Regions from separate parts of the Pseudomonas sp. AC229 genome, predicted to be linked through region 2. Evidence: predicted binding sites of a transcription regulator. Region 2 holds the regulator's gene; each other region holds the start of a gene.
What was found. The regulator sigma-54, encoded in region 2, starts transcription at its own class of promoters, with help from an activator protein. The targets are predictions, from matches to a motif close to ANTGGCATNNANNTTGCTNT.
Positions count from the first base shown of each region.

Region 1 (4,216 bases), on a different contig from region 2:
GACACCGCCGCCACGTTCTTCAACTGCACGTTGCCGCCCGCCGGCACCTTGATGCCGAACTGCGCCAGCATGTTGTTGAATGTCTGCACGGTGAACGGCGTTTGCGTGGTCTGGTCACCGCTGCCGTTAAGGCCCACGACCAAGCCGTAGCCAATCAGTTGGTTGGCGCGCACGCCCTGGATGGTGACCAGGTCTTTGATCCGCTCAGCCTGCGCCGCCGAGGCGACGAGCAGGAAACAGCAGGCGGTTAGCAGTCGTTTCATCATGACCGGTACTCAGAAAGGAAACAGCGGGCTGATGAAGAAGCGGTCAAACCAACCCGGCTGGTTGGCGTCAGCAAACGCGCCAGTACCCGAGTAAGTGATGCGGGCGTCGGCCACGCGTGCCGAAGACACGGTGTTGTCGGTGGCGATGTCGTCAGCGCGCACCAGGCCGGCAATGCGCACCAGTTCGTCGCCGGTGTTGAGCGTCATCCACTTCTCGCCGCGTACCGACAAAATGCCGTTGGGCAGCACTTCGGCGATGGTGACGGTGACCGAGCCGGTGAGGCTGTTGCTTTGCGCGGCGGTGCTTTTGCCAGAGGCGTCACGCGAGCCGCCGTAGCTGGCGTCCAGGCTCAGGTTGCCGGCTTTGAGCGGGTTGAGGCTGGTGCTCGGGTTGTCGGTGGATACCGCGCCGCCGAACAACGAGGTCAGGCCCAGCGACGTGGCGCTGTCTTTGGCGATGTCCGAGTTGGCGTTCTTGCTGGCCGACATGCGCTCGTTCAGCGTGATGGTGATGATGTCGCCCACGCGATACGCCTTGCGGTCGCCGTACAGGTTGTTTTCAAACCCGGTCTGGTAAATGGAGCCGTTGTTTTGCGCAGCCGGCAGCGGCGTGCGCGGCAGCACGGGCGCGTAGTACGGGTCGTTCGGCTTGGGTGGAGGCGCGACGCAACCGCTCAAAGCAGCCAGGCCAAGCAGGGGAAGAAGAACAAGCCGATTCATAACACGTACCTCACACATTCTTTGCGCAGTGCCAACACCAGACCGAACCACCGTGTGCCTACCAGCTCCTTATGGCGGGCCTAACGGGCTGCGGTTAAATCCGGTTAGCGATTAAAGATTCTGGGTAATAAACGACAGCATCTGGTCAGCGGTGGAAATCACTTTGGAGTTCATTTCGTAGGCGCGCTGGGTGGTGATCATGTTCACCATCTCCTCCACCACGCTGACGTTGGAGTTTTCCAAGGTGTTCTGTTCGATGGTGCCCAGACCGGTGAGGCCAGGCGTACCCACTTGCGGCGCGCCGCTGGAGGCGGTTTCCAGGAACAGGTTGTTGCCGATGGCTTCCAGGCCGCCCGGGTTGATGAAGTCGGCGGTCTGGATGTTGCCGACGATCTGCGGCTGGGCGTTGCCGGCGGTGGTCACCGAGGCGGTGCCATCTTCACCGACGGTAAAGGTGCGCACTTCGTTGGGCAGCACAATGGCCGGCTCCAGCGGGAAGCCGTTGGAGGTCACGACCTGACCGTCGGAGTTCAGGTGAAAGCTACCGTCGCGGGTGTAAGCAATGGTGCCGTCGGGCTGAAGAATCTGGAAGAAACCACGGCCATTGACCGCCATGTCCAGCGGCTGCTCGGTGGTTTGCAGGCTGCCGGCGGTGAACATTTTCTGCGTGCCGACAATGCGCACACCGGTACCCAGTTGCAGGCCGGACGGCAGTTGGCTGTCCTGGGTGCTTTGGGCGCCGGGTTGACGGCGGATCTGGTAGAGCAAGTCCTGGAATTCCGCGCGGTCGCGCTTGAAGCCCGTGGTGGACACGTTCGCCAGGTTGTTGGAAATGGTCGTCAGGTTCATGTCCTGGGCGGACAAACCGGTTTTACTGACCCACAGAGCCGGAAGCATGTTGATTCTCCTCGGACGCCGGTTTCACGGCGCCGCGTACTGATGGTTAGCTAAGTTGCAAAACACGCGCCAGGGATGTGGCGTCGTCTTCGGCCGTTCGCATCATCTTCACTTGCAGTTCGAACTGGCGGGACAGCGAGAGGATCGAGGTCATCTCTTCTACCGCGTTGACGTTGCTGGTCTCGACGAAACCGGACGTCAACTTCACGGTGTTGTCGGCCAACGGTGGCGTGGTGCCCTTGAAATGGATCATGCCGTCCGGGCCTTTTTCCATTTGCTTGAGGTCGGGGTTGACCAGCTTGATGCGGTCAACCTCGGCCAGCACATTCGGCGCTTCGCCTAGGGCGCGGATGGAGATGGTGCCGTCTTCGCCGATTTCGACTTTCTGTTCCGGTGGCACGGCAATCGGTCCGCCGTTGCCCAATACCGGCAAGCCGCTGCCGGTGCGCAGTTGGCCAAGGGCGTCGATTTTCAGGCTGGCGGTGCGCACGTAGGCTTCGCTGCCATCGGGCGCTTGCACGGCCACCCAACCCTGGCCGCTGACCGCGACATCCATCGGGTTACCGGTGTCTTGCAAAGTGCCGGGGGTGAAGTCGGTGCCAGGGCGTTCGCTCATGGCGTACACGCGCGACGGAAAGCTGTCGCCGAACACCTGCATGGAGCGGGCTTGTTCGAAGTCGCGGCGGAAACCGTTGGTAGAGATGTTCGCCAGGTTGTTGGCATGGGCGCGCTGGGCCAGGGTGTTCTGGCTGGCGCCTGTCATGGCGACGTAGAGCATTTTATCCATGGTGATTCTCCGAGATTGGGCGCGCCAAACGTTGACGGCCTGCGGCTCTATGCAAGCTTTAAAGCAGGCATCGTGCCAATCCCTAAAAAAATCCGTATGCCATTGATAAAAAACAGATTTTAAAAACAACAAAGGGCTTCCAGAGAAGCCCTTTGCAGGTGTGCGGCGACGGTTTGCCGCCAGCGGCAAGCGCCTTAACGCAGGTTGATGATGGTTTGCGTCACGGCGTTTTCGGTTTCGATGGTTTTGGCGTTGGCCTGGTAGTTACGCTGCGCCACGATCAGGTCGACCAGCTCGGTGGAAATGTCGACGTTGGACGACTCCAACGCACCGGCAGTCAACGAGCCCAAGGTGCCGGCACGGGGCGTACCGACCACCGGCTCGCCCGAATCCGCCGACTGCACCCACTGGGTTTTGCCGACCGGGGTCAGACCTTGCACGTTGGCGAAGTTGGCCAGAATCACTTGACCCTGAATCTTCGACTGGCCGTTGGTGTAACGGGCGAACACCTGGCCGGTGTCGTCAATTTCCAGACCCGACAGTTGGCCGGTGGTGTAACCGTCTTGGGTGACTTTGTTCACGGCGAAGGTGCTGGATACCTGCGAGGAACCACGGATATCCAGGGTCACCGCTGCCGAGGCGGCGGCGCCATTGGCAGACCACACCGGTGGCGTGCCGCCGTCGGATTGCGCCGGCACCCAGTTGTTGATGCTGAGTTTGTTGTTGGCGTAGGTCAGGCCAGCGGTGTTTGGCGTAACGGTTGCCAATTGGCCGGCGCCGTCGAAGGTCAACGTCGAGTTCAACGGCGTAGTGCTGGTCGGATCCTGCGGGTTACGGCCGTCGATCAGTACGTTCATGGTCCAGTTGTTCGCCACGGGCGGAGTTGCCGCTGGGTTGGCGTTGTTCAGGAAATACTGGGTCATGACGTGGGCGTTGCCCTGGGCGTCGTAAATGTTCACCGAGGTGGACGAGGTGTAGCTCGTCGGGTCCGCCGGGTCGAACGGCGTGGTGGTCGGCGCCTTGCTCGAGGAGTTCAGGTTGAAGCTCTGAGTGATGGCGGTGGTCGCACGCGGCGCCTGGTTGGCGGTTTGAATGCTCAGGTTGCCGACGATGCCGTTCTGCAGCTGGCCGTTGGCGTCTACCGAGTAGCCCTGCAGGTTGTAGCCGTTGTTGTCGACGATAAAGCCTTCTTTATCGGTACCGAAATAACCGGCACGGGTGTAGCTGATCGAACCATTGTTGCTGGTCACGAAAAAGCCGTTGCCGTTGATGCCCATGTCCAGGGCGTTTTCGGTGTAGTCGATGGTGCCTTGGTTGAACAGCTGCGCCACGTTGCCGAGCAACACGCCACTGCCGATGGCGTTGCTGCTGGAGGCCAGCATCGACGAGGAGTACAGATCCTGGAACTCGGCACGGGACTGTTTAAAGCCCACGGTGCCGGCGTTGGCGATGTTGTTACCAGTGATATTCAGGTCACTGGAGGCGGCTTTGATACCGCTAAGTCCGATATTGAACGACATGGGATGCTCCTGAACGCCGGGTTGCC
Region 1 covers NZ_CEEDHK010000015.1:49,021-53,236, reverse strand. Annotated here, with positions in the region: gene AC0IW7_RS20015 (flagellar basal body P-ring protein FlgI) at 1-263, opposite strand, end outside; gene flgH (flagellar basal body L-ring protein FlgH) at 276-986, opposite strand; gene flgG (flagellar basal-body rod protein FlgG) at 1,098-1,883, opposite strand; gene AC0IW7_RS20000 (flagellar basal body rod protein FlgF) at 1,930-2,670, opposite strand; gene flgE (flagellar hook protein FlgE) at 2,865-4,190, opposite strand.
Region 1: a site for sigma-54 is predicted at 2,731-2,750, ahead of AC0IW7_RS20000 (flagellar basal body rod protein FlgF). Genes of this name have one in related genera too.

Region 2 (4,216 bases):
AACCGGACCGGCCACTGACGATGATCAAACGCATGCACAGTCACCTGTTCGTCTAGCGGCCGTTTTGTACGTCGACGACGACCTGGTAAAGACTTTCGCTGGTTGAGGCGTGGCGCAACTGGTCACGAACCTCGCTGCGATCAAGCATGCTGGCGATCTGGCGAAGCAATTCCAAGTGCTCATCGGTCGCCGCTTCCGGCACCAGCAGCACAAACAGCAAGTCGACCGGCGCGCCATCAATGGCGTCGAAATCGACCGCGGAATCGAGACGCAGCAGGGCGCTAATGGGAGCGGTACAGCCGGGCAGGCGGCAATGGGGAATGGCGATGCCATTGCCGAAGCCGGTGGAGCCGAGCTTTTCACGCGCCACCAGGCTTTCGAATATGTCTTGGCCATCGAGGTCGGGCAACTCGCGGGCGACCAGGTTGGCGATTTGTTCGAGTACGCGCTTTTTGCTGCCGCCCGGCACGCCCACGAGGGAGCGGCCGGGGGTCAGGATATTTTCAAGTCGAATCATGGGTTGGGATGGTGTCAGCGAGCTGTGGCGCCTTGCAGGCGACCCAGTTGCTTTTCCTTATGTTTGATAAGTTGGCGGTCGAGTTTGTCGGTGAGTAGATCGATGGCTGCGTACATGTCGTCATGTTCGGCGTTGGCGACCACTTCGCCCCCGGCGATGTGCAAAGTCGCTTCGATTTTCTGCTTGAGCTTCTCGACCTCCATGGTCACTTGCACGTTGGTGATCTTGTCGAAGTGGCGTTCCAATCGACTGAGCTTCTCGTCGATGTAGTCGCGTAGGGCGTCGGTCACATCCAGCTGATGTCCACTGATGTTGACTTGCATACCGCTTTCTCCTTATTGCCGTGTGTAAGAGACAAGCTAACGGGCTTGTCGCCGGAACACTTTGGCCTTGGATCAGTGTAGCCGTCTTGCCAGAGCGAGGTTCGCAGGCGAACCGGGTCAGGCGTTTACATCAGTCGCTTACGTTCACTGGAAGGCGCTATCCCGAGGGATTCGCGGTATTTGGCGACTGTGCGACGGGCTACCTGAATGCCCTGTGCCTCCAGTAAACCAGCGATCTTGCTGTCACTCAACGGCTTTTTCGCATTTTCCGCAGCAACCAGTTTTTTGATGATTGCGCGTATCGCCGTTGACGAGCATTCGCCGCCTTCGGAGGTGCTGACGTGGCTGGAGAAGAAGTACTTCAGCTCATAAATGCCACGCGGGGTGTGCATGAATTTTTGCGTGGTAACGCGCGAGATCGTTGATTCGTGCATGCCCACTGCTTCGGCGATGTCATGCAGAACCAGCGGCTTCATGGCCTCGTCGCCGTAGTCGAGGAAGCCGCGTTGGTGCTCGACGATCTGGCTGGCCACTTTCATCAGTGTTTCGTTGCGGCTTTGCAGACTTTTGATAAACCAACGCGCCTCTTGCAGCTGATTGCGCATAAAGGTGTTGTCGGCGCTGGAGTCGGCGCGGCGAACGAAGCCGGCGTATTGCGGATTAACCCGCAGCTTGGGCATCGCTTCCTGATTCAGCTCCACCAGCCAGCGGTCGTTGTGCTTGCGCACGATCACGTCGGGCACCACGTATTCCGGCTCGCTCGCTTCAATCTGCGAACCCGGGCGCGGGTTAAGGCTTTGAATCAGTTCGATGACCTGACGCAGCTCGTCTTCCTTGAGCTTCATGCGGCGCATCAGTTGGCTGTAATCGCGGTTGCCGAGCAGGTCGAGGTAATCGCCGGCCAGGCGCTGCGCTTCGGGCAGCCACGGCGTTTTCGCTGGCAGCTGACGCAGTTGCAGCAACAGGCACTCACGCAGGTCGCGCGCGCCGATGCCTGAGGGTTCGAATTGCTGGATGCGGTGCAGCACGGCTTCGACTTCGTCGAGCTCGATATCCAACTCGGGATCGAACGCCTCCAGCACTTCTTCGAGGGTTTCTTCCAGGTAGCCTTGGTCGTTAATGCAGTCGATCAGGGTGACCGCAATCAGGCGGTCCTTGTCGGACATCGGCGCCAGGTTGAGCTGCCAGAGCATATGGCTTTGCAAGCTTTCGCCAGCCGAGGTGCGGGTGGTGAAATCCCACTCGTCATCGTCGTTGGATGGCAGGCTGCTGGCACTGGTTTGGTAGATGTCTTCCCACGCCGTGTCGACGGGAAGCTCATTGGGAATGCGTTCGCCCCATTCGCCGTCTTCCAGATTGTCGACGGTAGGTGCCGAGGTTTCCTGGTAGCTGGTGTCTTGGTAGGACTCTTCGTTGTTCGGCGCGGGCGGCGCGCTTTCGGCGCCATCGGCCAGCGGATCGCTGTTATCGAAGTCCTCGCCTTCTTCTTGGCGTTCGAGCATGGGATTGGACTCCAGCGCCTCCTGAATCTCTTGTTGAAGATCCAGTGTGGACAGTTGGAGTAAGCGGATGGCTTGTTGCAGCTGCGGTGTCATCGTCAGCTGCTGGCCCATTTTTAGGACGAGCGATGGTTTCATGGAGGGGGCTTAAGACCTTATTCGCCGGCGCATACGCGCTTCCACAACGAGGGCGCCGAAGCGCCACCAGGAAGCAAATTATATGCCTAAGTCTGAGGCGTTTGCCTAGTCCTCAATCGAAGTCTGTAGTGCGCATCTGATTGCGGCTACAGAACGCTCTTAGAGGCGGAATTCGTGACCCAGGTAAACCTCTTTCACCAACTGGTTGGCGAGGATGGTTTCAGCGTCGCCTTCGGCAATCAATTGGCCGTCGTTGACGATGTACGCGGTCTCGCAGATATCGAGGGTTTCACGCACGTTGTGGTCCGTAATCAGCACGCCAATGCCTTTGGCTTTGAGGTGATGAATGATCTGCTTGATGTCGCCAACCGAGATGGGGTCCACGCCTGCGAAGGGTTCATCGAGCAGGATGAACTTCGGTGCAGTGGCCAGCGCACGGGCGATTTCCACACGGCGGCGTTCACCACCGGACAAGCTCATGCCGAGGCTGTCGCGAATGTGGGTGATGTGGAATTCCTGCAACAGGCTTTCCAGCTCTTTGCGGCGGCTAGCGCTGTCGAGCTCTTTGCGAGTTTCCAGAATGGCCATGATGTTATCGGCCACCGACAGCTTGCGGAAAATCGACGCTTCCTGCGGCAGGTAGCCGATGCCGGCACGTGCGCGGCCGTGCATGGGCAGGCTGGTGACGTCGTCCTGGTCGATCAGTACGCGCCCCTGATCGGCATTGACCAGGCCTACGATCATGTAGAAGCACGTGGTTTTGCCGGCGCCGTTAGGACCCAGCAAGCCAACGATCTGGCCGCTTTCGATCGACAGGCTGACATCACGAACCACCTGGCGGCCTTTGTAGGCTTTGGCCAGGTGTTGGGCTTTGAGAGTCGCCATTACTGCGCCTGTTTGTCGGCTGGTTGAGCGCCAGCGGGTTTGTTCTTGGGCTGAATGACCATGTCGATGCGTGGGCGCGGGGTGGTCACGTTGGTGCCATTGGCGCGGCCGGCGTTGACGATTTGGCGCTGGGTGTCATAGACGATTTTCTCGCCTTCGAAGGTGTTGCCTTCCTGAATCACCTTGGCCTGGTCGATCAGCACGATGCGGTCTTTAGCAGCGAAGTACTGGATGGTCAGGCCGTAGGCCTTGACGATTTGCTTATCTACCGCTGGCTTCTGCTCGTAGTAGGCGGGGGTGCCCACGGCGGTGAACACTTCGATGTCGCCGCTGGCGTTTTGCGTGATAGTCACCGTGTGGCCGGTGATTTTCATGCTGCCTTGGGTGATCACTACGTCGCCGCGGTATACGGCTACGCCTTGTTTGTCGTCGAGTTCAGCACTGTCGGCCTGCACACGAATGGGTTGCTCGCGGTCCGTTGGCAACGCCCAGGCGCTGGAGCTGGCAATCGCCGCACCCAGACTCATGAGCAAGGACAGGGTGTGAAGGGAGAATTTATTAACGAACCTCATGCTGGCCTCTTACGTTGGACAGCAGGAGCACCCGGCTGTCTTTCAAATACGCTTTCATTCCGTTAGCCGTGGTCACTCCATTGGCGGCCTCGATTCTAACGGCTTGCTGGGTCTGCGCAAATTCCTTGTCCGGGAACACGGTCATGCGACTGCTGGTAATGATGGTGGGGCGATTTTTTTCGTCGGTGCGGGCGATGCGCACATTGTCGATCAGCTCGACCTCGGTGCCGCCTGGCGCCACTTCGCCACGCTCGCTTTGAACGTGCCACGGCTCGGCGGCGC
Region 2 covers NZ_CEEDHK010000001.1:385,668-389,883, reverse strand. Annotated here, with positions in the region: gene rapZ (RNase adapter RapZ) at 1-34, opposite strand, end outside; gene ptsN (PTS IIA-like nitrogen regulatory protein PtsN) at 53-517, opposite strand; gene hpf (ribosome hibernation-promoting factor, HPF/YfiA family) at 532-840, opposite strand; gene AC0IW7_RS01740 (RNA polymerase factor sigma-54) at 966-2,477, opposite strand; gene lptB (LPS export ABC transporter ATP-binding protein) at 2,637-3,362, opposite strand; gene lptA (lipopolysaccharide transport periplasmic protein LptA) at 3,362-3,934, opposite strand; gene lptC (LPS export ABC transporter periplasmic protein LptC) at 3,921-4,216, opposite strand, start outside.

Region 3 (4,216 bases), on a different contig from region 2:
CTCAGCGGCCACGACTTCCCCTACCAGGCCGGCGACGCCTTGGGCGTGTGGCCCAGCAACGACGCGGCGCTGGTCGAGGAATTGCTCGCCACGCTCAGGCTCGACGGCGACAGCCCGGTCGAACCCGACAATCAGGCGCCCATGCCGCTTCGCGAGGCGTTGACCGAACACCTGGAAATCGCCCGCATCAGCCCGGACCTGCTGCGTCGGGTGGCCGGGCACAACGGCAGTCCGTTCCTGGAAGAACTGCTGCACGAAGGCAATCAGGCGGCGCTGCAAGACTGGCTGTGGGGCCGCCAGGTGCCGACGCTGCTGCGCGAATACCCCATCGCCCTCGACGCCCAGCAACTGGCGCGCCTGCTCAAGCCCTTGCAACCACGGCTGTATTCCATCAGCTCCAGCCCAACGGTGACGCCAAACGAAGTGCACCTGACCGTGGCCGTGGTGCGTTACCAGCATCAAGGCCAGGCCCGTGGTGGCGTGTGCTCCACCTTTCTCGCCGACCGCGCCGCCAACACGGGCGTGCGTATCTTCCTGCAACGCTCTACCCACTTCCGCCCGCCACAAGACCCGGCCACGCCACTGATCATGATCGGCCCAGGCACCGGCATCGCCCCGTTCCGCGCCTTTCTGCAGGAGCGCCAGGCACAAGGCGGCAACGGAAAAAACTGGCTGTTCTTCGGCGAACAGCGCGCCGTCAGCGACTTCTACTACCACGACGAACTGCGCGCCTGGCAACGCAGCGGCTTGCTCACGCGCCTGGACACCGCGTTTTCGCGCGACCAGGCGGAGAAAATTTACGTGCAACAACGCATGCTCGAAGAAGGCGCCGCGATCTGGCAATGGCTGCAACAAGGCGCCTACGTGTGCGTGTGCGGCGACGCCAGCCGCATGGCCAAAGACGTGGACGCGGCGCTGAAAAAGATTGTGCAGGTGCACGGCAAAATGACCGCCGGGGCGGCTACGTTGTATGTGAGTGGGATGAGTAAGGACCGGCGGTATTTGCGGGATGTTTATTAGCCGCGCGCATTGCCTGTTGGATGTTTGTCAGGGCATCAATTCTGGATTCCCGCGTGCGCGGGAATCACGGATGTTTTTGTAACGATCACCGTCATCCCCGCGAAGGCGGCGGGCCGGCGATCCGGGATCCAGAATCTCAAGGCTAACCACGATATCCGGCACACCCTTTGCTCTCCCATTCTCAAAGGCTACCATCAGGCCAACCCCAGTCATGACAACGGCGTCGTGCGCAACTGGCCTTCAGGCCGGACGCTACGGCGCTTTTTTTTTGCAATACGGGAACAGCGCCATGAGCGACTCAAGCACGCCCCTCGATGCCCTTCACGCCCTTGCCTGGGTGGCCGGCAGCGACGCGCCGGAAAAGAACGTGCTGAACCTGGGCTTTATGCCCCTCAGCGATTGCGCCTCGGTGGTGGTTGCCGCCACGCAGGGCTTTGCCCAGCCCTACGGCCTGACCCTCAACCTCAAGCGCCAAAGCTCGTGGGCCGGCCTCAGCGACAAGCTGCTGTGCGGCGAACTCGACGCGGCGCACAGCCTGTACGGGATGGTCTACGCCCTGCAATTGGGCATCAGCGGTGCGCCGGCCACCGACATGGCGGTGCTCATGGGCCTGAACCAGAACGGCCAGAGCATCAACCTGTCGCAGCCGTTGAAAGACGCCGGCGTGACCACTGCCAGTGCACTCAATCAGCGCGCGCACCAAAGCGGCTCAAAACTGACCTTCGCGCAGACCTTCCCCACCGGCACCCACGCCATGTGGTTGTACTACTGGCTGGCGAGCCAGGGCATTCATCCGCTGCAGGACGTGAACAGCGTGGTGGTGCCGCCGCCGCAAATGCTCGCGCACCTGCAAGCCGGGCGTATCGACGGATTCTGCGTGGGCGAACCCTGGGGCGCTCACGCCATCGCCCATGAGCAAGGCTTTACCGTGACCACCAGCCAGGCGATCTGGCCGGACCACCCGGAAAAAGTGCTGGCCAGCACCCGCGCGTTTGTCGAGCAATACCCCAACACCGCGCGCGCGTTGGTAATGGCCGTGCTGGAAGCCAGCCGCTTTATTGAAGAAAGCCCCGAGAATCGCCGCAGCACCGCGCAACTGCTCAGCGCCAGCGAGTTTCTGGATGCGCCGGTCAGCAGCATCGAACCGCGCTTGCTCGGCCGTTACAGCGACGGCCTGGGCAGCAACTGGCACGACGACCACGCCTTGCGCTTCCACGCCCACGGCGCGGCGAATTTTCCGTACGTGTCGGACGGCATGTGGTTTATGACCCAATTCCGCCGCTGGGGCCTGCTGCGTGAAGAGCCCGATTACCTAGCCGTGGCGCAACAGGTGCAGCGGCTTGAGCTGTACAGCCGAGCGGCCGGCAGTCTGGAAATTGGCGTACCGGCCTCGCCAATGCGCAGCAGCCAGTTGCTCGACGGCAGCGTATGGGACGGCAGCGACCCCGCCGCCTACGCCCGCAGCTTTGCCTTGCACGCCCTTAGCGATCAGTAAGCGGAGCCGCCAGCCATGTTGCGAATTCTGCTGATCAACGACACCTCCAAAAAAGTCGGGCGCCTGCGGGCGGCCCTGAGCGAAGCCGGTTTCGAGGTGATCGACGAGTCCGGCCTGACCATCGACCTGCCCGCCCGCGTGGAAGCCGTGCGCCCCGACGTGGTGCTGATCGACACCGAATCGCCAAGCCGCGACGTGATGGAGCAAGTGGTACTGGTCAGCCGCGACCAGCCCCGGCCGATTGTGATGTTCACCGACGAGCACGACCCGGACGTAATGCGCCAGGCGATCAGGTCGGGCGTTAGCGCGTACATCGTCGAAGGCATTCATGCCCAGCGCTTGCAGCCGATCATGGACGTGGCCATGGCCCGCTTCGAAAGCGACCAGACCCTGCGCGCCCAACTGCACGCCCGCGACCAGCAACTGGCCGAGCGCAAACGGGTGGAACTGGCCAAAGGGCTGCTGATGAAGATGAAAGATTGCAATGAGGATGAGGCTTATACCCTGATGCGCAGGCAGGCGATGAGTCGGCAGCAGAAGCTGATTCAGGTGGCGGAGCAGATTATTGCGATGAGTGAGATGTTGAATTGATAGGTGTTTTGGCGTGGCGGCGGCGTCTCTTCCGAAACTCTTGATCCCGAATCGTCGGACCGCCGCCTGCGCGAGGATGACGGTGCTTTCCCTAGCACCTCCGTCATCCTCGCGCACGCGGGGATCCAGAATCTCAAGTCGTACACGATGGTGCGCACGCCGCACCAGACGCGCCCGGGAGTAGATCAGTGCTGACGAACCTTTTGCCGCAACACCGTTGTCTCCTCCGAAAATCTGGATCCCGAATCGTCGGACCGCCGCGTTCGCGAGGATGACGGAGGTGTTGGAGAGGCACCGTCATTCCCGCGCAGGCGGCGGTCCGACGATTCGGAATCCAGAATCTCAAGTCGATCGCGATGGTGCGAACCCCACGTAAACGCGCCCTCAGAGCAGATTTGCAATATTCAATTGACGACCCTTTCGCCGCAACACCAGCGTCTCCTCCGAAACTCTGGATCCCCGCGTGCGCGAGGATGACGGAGGTGTTGGAGAGGCACCGTCATCCTCGCGAACGCGGCGGTCCGACGATTCGGGATCCAGAATCTAAAGCCGTACACGATGGTGCGCACCCTGCCCCCGGCGCGCCAAAACGCAGCACCCGCTCCGAGAAACCCCATCCAAAACTCCACAAAACCCCCATCCCAGAGCCCCCCACCCAACCTGGCACACAACCTGCTCATACATCCTCACAGGTAGCCAACGGCGGTTGCCCCACCACGACAAAGACGTCGCTATTTCCCAGGCTCAAGTGCCCGGAGGAATGCGGCGTTTTTTGCGTTTTTGGCCCCGGTTTCGGGGAGGTGGTGCAGCCGGCAGCGGCAGCCCACCTGCAAACACATTTCCTTTTGCAGATGAGGTGTTGAATGAACAACAACAGTTTCTGGAAAGCCGGGCACACCCCCACGCTGTTTGCGGCGTTCCTGTATTTCGATTTGAGCTTTATGGTTTGGTACCTGCTCGGCCCAATGGCGGTGCAGATTGCCACCGACTTGCAGCTCACCACCCAGCAGCGCGGTTTTATGGTCGCCACGCCGATTCTGGCCGGTGCGCTGTTGCGCTTTGTGATGGGCATGTTGGCCGATCAGCTGTCGCCGAAAACGGCGGGCATTT
Region 3 covers NZ_CEEDHK010000018.1:23,930-28,145, forward strand. Annotated here, with positions in the region: gene AC0IW7_RS22230 (molybdopterin-dependent oxidoreductase) at 1-1,020, shown strand, start outside; gene AC0IW7_RS22235 (CmpA/NrtA family ABC transporter substrate-binding protein) at 1,310-2,515, shown strand; gene AC0IW7_RS22240 (ANTAR domain-containing response regulator) at 2,531-3,106, shown strand; gene AC0IW7_RS22245 (MFS transporter) at 3,970-4,216, shown strand, end outside.
Region 3: a site for sigma-54 is predicted at 1,175-1,194, ahead of AC0IW7_RS22235 (CmpA/NrtA family ABC transporter substrate-binding protein). Genes of this name have one in related genera too.